DNA from 2 places in the Serratia marcescens subsp. marcescens ATCC 13880 genome. Region 2 is predicted to be linked to the other one. Evidence: predicted binding sites of a transcription regulator. Region 2 holds the regulator's gene; the other holds the start of a gene.
The links. The regulator PurR, encoded in region 2, represses purine synthesis genes. The targets are predictions, from matches to a motif close to CANGCAAACGTTTGCNTG.
Positions count from the first base shown of each region.

Region 1: the regulator PurR is predicted to act here: its motif matches at 1,934-1,951, upstream of carA (glutamine-hydrolyzing carbamoyl-phosphate synthase small subunit).

Region 1 is NZ_CP071238.1:725,698-729,110, forward strand. It holds gene J0F90_RS03375 (glycosyltransferase) at 1-619, shown strand, start outside; gene dapB (4-hydroxy-tetrahydrodipicolinate reductase) at 883-1,704, shown strand; gene carA (glutamine-hydrolyzing carbamoyl-phosphate synthase small subunit) at 2,175-3,323, shown strand; gene carB (carbamoyl-phosphate synthase large subunit) at 3,340-3,413, shown strand, end outside.
Region 2 is NZ_CP071238.1:2,287,841-2,291,253, reverse strand. It holds gene sodB (superoxide dismutase [Fe]) at 1-112, shown strand, start outside; gene cydH (cytochrome bd-I oxidase subunit CydH) at 179-268, opposite strand; gene purR (HTH-type transcriptional repressor PurR) at 593-1,618, shown strand; gene punR (DNA-binding transcriptional activator PunR) at 1,606-2,562, opposite strand; gene punC (purine nucleoside transporter PunC) at 2,686-3,413, shown strand, end outside.

The DNA.
Region 1 (3,413 bases), 1.6 Mb from region 2:
GGCGCTGGAATATGAGCGTGACGATCTGCCGATCGGCGTGCGCTTCGTCGGCCCGCTGCGCAGCGGCGGCCAGCCGGCGGCGGAAGAAACGCTGTGGGAGGCAGACGATGATCGGCCGCTGGTGATCGTGTCTCAGGGCACGCTGGCCAATGTCGATCTGCATCAGCTGATCGTGCCGACGCTGCAAGCGCTGGCGCATCTGCCGGTGCGGGTGTTGGCCACCACCGGCGGGCGGGCGACGGAAGGCCTGATGGACGCGCTGCCGGGCAATGCCAGAGTGCGGGAGTTCATCTCCTTCGAACACTGGCTGCCGGAGACGGCGCTGCTGATCACCAATGGCGGTTACGGCTCGATCAACTATGCGCTGGACAGCGGCGTGCCGCTGATTGTCGCCGGCACGGGCGAAGACAAACTGGAGGCGGCCGCGCGCGTGGTCGCCGCCGGCTGCGGCATCAGCCTGCACACCAGCACGCCGAGCCCTGAACAGATCCTGGCGGCGGCGACGCGCATTCTGCAGCAGCCGATCTATCGACAACGCGCAGCGCTGGTGCGTGAGGATTATGCCCGCCACGATGCGCTGACGGCGATCGCCAACGAAGTGGCCGCCATTACCGCCTGACCACGCTGTGATCCTTTCCCCAGGCGCCGTTTTCGGCGCCTTTTTTCTGCACTTTTTTGCCATGGAAACTGCATGATTATGTACAATCGTCGCAGGCCGCCAAATCGGTTGAATGTTAATCTCACGACAGCGCCGCTGATAAAAGCGGGGGAATATCATAATTTTCTAATTATGAAATGAATCCTCTGGCGACGCTGAAGCGGGGCAGTTACCCTGAATCGATAGCCTAATGGGATAGGCGTCAAATCAAGAAGAGAGCAAGCATGAGTGATTCACAAATCCGCATTGCGATTGCGGGCGCCGGCGGCCGGATGGGCCGTCAGTTGATCCAGGCGGTGCAGCAGGCGGAAGGCGTGGTGTTGGGCGCGGCGCTGTCGCGCCCGGGTTCAAGCCTGATCGGCGTCGACGCCGGCGAGCTGGCGGGCATTGGCGCGCTGGGCGTTAAGGTAAGCGACAGCCTGGAGAAAGTGGCGAGCGAGTTCGACATTTTGATCGACTTCACCCGCCCGGAAAGCACCCGGAGCTACCTGGATTTTTGCGTGGCGCACCACAAGGCGATGGTGATTGGCACCACCGGCTTCGATGACGCCGGCAAGCAGGCGATCCGCGCTGCGGCGCAGCATATCGGCATCGTGTTCGCCGCCAACTTCAGCGTCGGCGTCAACCTGGTGCTGAAACTGCTGGAGAAGGCCGCGCAGGTGATGGGCGACTACACCGACATCGAAATCGTTGAGGCGCACCACCGCCACAAAGTGGATGCACCGTCGGGCACGGCGTTGGCCATGGGCGAAGCGATCGCCGGCGCGCTGGGGCGCGATCTGAAAAACTGTGCGGTCTATGCGCGCGAAGGCCATACCGGCGAACGCGATCCGAAAAGCATCGGCTTTGCCACCATTCGCGCCGGCGACATCGTCGGCGAGCACACCGCGATGTTCGCCGACATCGGTGAACGGGTGGAAATCACCCATAAGGCTTCCAGCCGCATGACTTTCGCCAGCGGCGCGGTGCGCGCGGCTTCCTGGCTGCATAACCGGGATAAAGGTTTGTTTGATATGCGCGATGTATTGAATTTGGACCAGTTATAATTAATTTGCATACCATCGTGATGTGGTTGTATTGGTCATAATGCTATGATAATCGGGCAATAATTTTATTGTCCTTTTTTTTAACATGATAAATATCATGTTGGCTTTGTTTCATCGTCAAGGATGTTATTTATCTATATTTACTTTGCTAATCATCTCCTTTTTTTCCACTCTCGGTTTTTTTAGCGTCTTTTTTGTCCCATTCCGGCGCCGTTTTCCGTCATTCTTCCCCGCAACCGTTTTCCAGACCCGGTTTTCTGTGTTTTTATCGGCGCTCAAGCCGCATGCGCGCCGAGAACTGCAAAAATAAAACAAAAAACGGCAGTTTGGGTAGACAAGCCAGGCACTCATCATTAAAATGCGCCCAATTTGCCAAAAATTGGCCTCGCGGACGGTTTTTGCATTGATTTAGATCGTGATATCTGAATTAATATGCAAATATTGTGATTGATTATTCCTTGGAGGGTGTTTTGATAAAGTCAGCGCTATTGGTTCTGGAAGACGGAACCCAATTCCACGGTCGGGCCATCGGGGCAGAGGGAACGGCAGTGGGGGAAGTGGTCTTCAATACGTCGATGACCGGTTATCAAGAAATCCTCACTGATCCTTCCTATTCCCGCCAGATCGTTACTCTTACTTATCCTCATATCGGCAATGTCGGCACCAATGCTTCCGACGAAGAATCCTCCGCAGTACACGCCCAAGGCCTCGTCATTCGCGACCTCCCGCTGATCGCCAGCAACTACCGCAACGAAGAAAGCCTGTCCGACTACCTCAAGCGTCACAACATCGTGGCGATCGCCGATATCGATACCCGCAAATTGACCCGCCTGCTGCGCGAGAAGGGCGCCCAGAACGGCTGCATCATCGCCGCCGATTCGCCGGACGCCGCGCTGGCCCTGGCCAAGGCGCAAGGTTTCCCGGGGTTGAAGGGCATGGATCTGGCGAAAGAGGTCACCACCCAAGAGGCCTACAGCTGGCAGCAAGGCAGCTGGACGCTTGAAGGCGACCTGCCCGAAGCCAAAACCGCCGCGGAACTGCCATTCCACGTGGTGGCTTACGACTACGGCGCCAAGCGCAACATCCTGCGCATGCTGGTGGATCGCGGCTGCCGCCTGACCGTGGTGCCGGCGCAGACCCCGGCCGACGACGTGCTGAAAATGAATCCGGACGGCATCTTCCTGTCCAACGGCCCGGGCGACCCGGAGCCGTGCGACTACGCCATCACCGCCATCAAACAGTTCCTGGAAACCGACATTCCGGTGTTCGGCATCTGCCTGGGCCATCAGCTGCTGGCGCTGGCCAGCGGGGCGAAAACCATGAAGATGAAGCTCGGCCACCACGGCGGCAACCACCCGGTGAAGGATTTGGACAACAACACCGTGATGATCACCGCGCAGAACCACGGCTTTGCGGTAGATGAAAACAACCTGCCGGCGAACCTGCGCGTGACGCACAAATCGCTGTTCGACCATACGGTGCAGGGCATTCACCGCACCGACAAGGCGGCGTTCAGCTTCCAGGGCCACCCGGAAGCCAGCCCAGGCCCGCACGACGCTGCGCCGCTGTTCGATCACTTTATCGAACTGATTGAGACTTACCGTTCTAACGCCAAATAATCAGGAGCAGTAAAAAATGCCAAAACGTACAGACATAAAAAGCATCCTGATCCTCGGCGCGGGTCCGATCGTTATCGGCCAGGCGTGTGA
Region 2 (3,413 bases):
TGACGTGTGGGAACACGCGTATTACATCGATTACCGCAATGCGCGTCCAAAATACCTGGAAAACTTCTGGGCGTTGGTCAACTGGACATTTGCGGCGGAAAACCTGGCGTAAACGCAGGCCTTGCCTAAGTAACGAGGCGCAGCCAGAGGCTGCGCCTTTTTTAAAACCGGCGGGAGATCAGTTCAACGCGGCGACAAAGCTGAAAGCGATGATCATCGCCAACGCGCCGACGGTAGTGAACAGAGACATCTTCAGATCGGTATCCATGACAACTCCTTTAAAATGGGCTTTCCTAAGGATAAAAGGCGCACAATTAGTACGTCAAATCATTTTCCCACAGTTCGCCGATAAAATCTTGTTATCATTTCCCGGTTTATAATCTCGATTACCTCTTCCACTTTTGTTCAATATGCGACAAAATTCGCAGTTCACAACTGCGTACCGGCATCCATGCCCCTCCTGATTAAGCGCTGAAGACTTCAACACACTAAAAACTCAGTTTTCGCTTCTCTGGAGAAGGATCTACGTAGGCAAACGATTAACATCACACTTACATGCTGTAAACATGTGAGTTCAGGAGTCATTCCTTACATGGCAACGATTAAAGATGTGGCCAAACGCGCGGGCGTTTCCACCACCACCGTTTCGCACGTCATCAATAAGACTCGTTTCGTCGCCGAAGAGACCAAAGCGGCCGTGTGGGCCGCCATCAAAGAGCTGCACTACTCGCCGAGCGCCGTGGCGCGCAGCCTGAAAGTCAATCACACCAAGTCGATCGGCCTGCTGGCCACCTCGAGCGAAGCGCCCTATTTTGCCGAAGTGATCGAGGCGGTGGAAAACAGCTGCTACAGCAAAGGTTACACCCTGATCCTGTGCAACTCGCACAACAATCTGGACAAGCAGCGCGCCTACCTGGCGATGCTGGCGCAAAAGCGCGTCGACGGCCTGCTGGTCATGTGTTCCGAATACCCGGATCAACTGCTGGGCATGCTGGAGGACTACCGTAATATCCCGATGGTGGTGATGGACTGGGGCGCCGCGCGCGGCGACTTCACCGACACCATCATCGATAACGCGTTCGAAGGCGGCTATCTGGCCGGCCGTTACCTGATCGAGCGCGGCCACCGCGATATCGGCGCCATCCCGGGCCAGCTGTCGCGCAACACCGGCGGCGGCCGTCATCAGGGCTTTATGAAGGCGCTGCAGGAAGCGCATATCGACATTCGCGAAGAGTGGATCGTCCAGGGTGACTTCGAGCCGGAGTCCGGCTACAAGGCGATGCACCAAATCCTGTCGCAAAAACAGCGGCCGACCGCGGTATTTTGCGGCGGCGACATCATGGCGATGGGCGCCATCTGCGCCGCTGACGAGCTGGGGCTGCGAGTGCCGCAGGATATTTCCGTGATCGGCTATGACAACGTGCGCAACGCCCGCTACTTCACCCCGGCGCTGACCACCATTCACCAGCCGAAAGAACGCCTGGGAGAAATGGCCTTCACCATGCTGCTGGATCGCATCATCAGCAAGCGCGAAGAATCGCAGGTGATCGAAGTGCATCCGAAGCTGGTCGAACGCCGTTCGGTCGCCGATGGTCCGTTCATCGACTACCGCCGCTGATCATCTTCCCTGCCGGAGGCCTGCGCGGCTTCCGGTGCCGCCTCACTCAGCCACTCCTGATTCAGCGTCTCGCCATCGCCCAAGTACGCCAGCAGCCAGCTCATCGCCGGTGACGGTTTATCCTGTTGCCAGGTCAGGCAGCAGGGGCTGGCGGGAAACGGCTGCTGCAACTGCAACGCCTTCAGCTCACCGCACTGCACCAGCGGCAGCGCCAGATGCGCCGGCATCATGCCGACGCACAATCCGGCGCACAAACAGTCGAGCGCCGAGGTCCAGTCCGGCACCACCAGCCGCCGCTGGTTATCCAGCGTCCAAGTGACGCGCTTGGGCAGATTGCGCGAGGTGTCTTCCAGACAAAGCGCAGGGTATGGCCTCAACCGATCGTCATTCAATGGCCCTGCCAGCTGCGCCAACGGATGCTGTGGGCTGACTACGCACAGCCAGTTCATATCCCCCATGTCGCGGAAAGCGAAGCCGCCGCCGACCGGCACCGCGCGCGTGGCGCCGATCGCCATGTCCACCCTGCCGTCCACCAACGCATCCCACACGCCGTTGAACACCTCGGGTTGCAGCATCAGTTCAACGTCGGGGAAATGGCGGTAGAAATCCAGCACCAGCTGGCGGCTGCGCTGCGGTTTGACGATGATGTCGACTGCGATATTCAGCTGGCCGCGCCACCCGTTGGCCACCTGTTGACAGTGGCGGCGGGTGTCGAGCATTTTTTTGATAACAACTCGCGCATCCTTGATAAACAGCGCGCCGGCCGGCGTCAACTCCACATCACGGTGACGCCGCTCAAACAGCGGCACCGCCAGCCATTGTTCCAGTTGCCGCACGGTATAGCTCACCGCCGACGGTACCCGGTGCAGCTCCTGCGCCGCCGCGCTGAAACTGCCGGTGCGCGCCACCGCGTCAACAACTTCAAGAGAATATTCAGACCACATCGCTTTGCCTTCAATTTTTTTAACAGCACTTTGCAAATATTACCGTTTCACAAGCAGAGATCCAGCCGGATACACTGGCCGGCGCTAAAAACCTGCGACACTAAAATATTAACGAGAAATACCATGCGAAACTCCTTTGGTTTTATGTTCTACCTCGCCGGCCTGAGCATGCTGGGTTATCTGGCGACCGATATGTACCTGCCCGCCTTCGGCGCCATGCGGGAGGAACTGCAAATTTCCGCCGGCGCGGTCAGCGCCAGCCTGAGCATCTTTCTGGCCGGCTTCGCCTTCGCGCAGTTGCTGTGGGGGCCGCTCTCCGACCGACTGGGCCGCAAACCGGTATTATTGATTGGCCTGTCGCTGTTCGCGCTCGGCTGCCTGGGCATGCTGTGGGTGGAAAATGCCGTGCAGCTCTGGATACTGCGCTTTATTCAGGCCGTCGGCGTCTGTTCCGCCGCCGCCATCTGGCAAGCGCTGGTGGTCGACCGCTACCGCGAAGGCCAGGCCAACCGCGTATTCGCCACCATCATGCCGCTGGTGGCGCTGTCGCCGGCGTTGGCGCCGCTGCTTGGCGCCTGGCTGCTGAACCACGCCAGCTGGCGCGCGATCTTCGCCGTGCTGTTGGCCATCACCGCCCTGCTGCTGCTGCCGACGTTGCTGCTCAAAGATCGCGCCAAAACGCAACCCGCCGCCGATGCGCCAAAAAGCGGCGTCAGTTTTTGGCAATTATTGAAATCCCCGGTGTTCAGCGGCAACGTCGCTATGTACGCCGCCTGCTCGGCCGGCTTCTTTGCCTGGCTGACCGGCTCGCCGTTCATCCTCGGTGATATGGGCTACGGCCCGAGCGACAT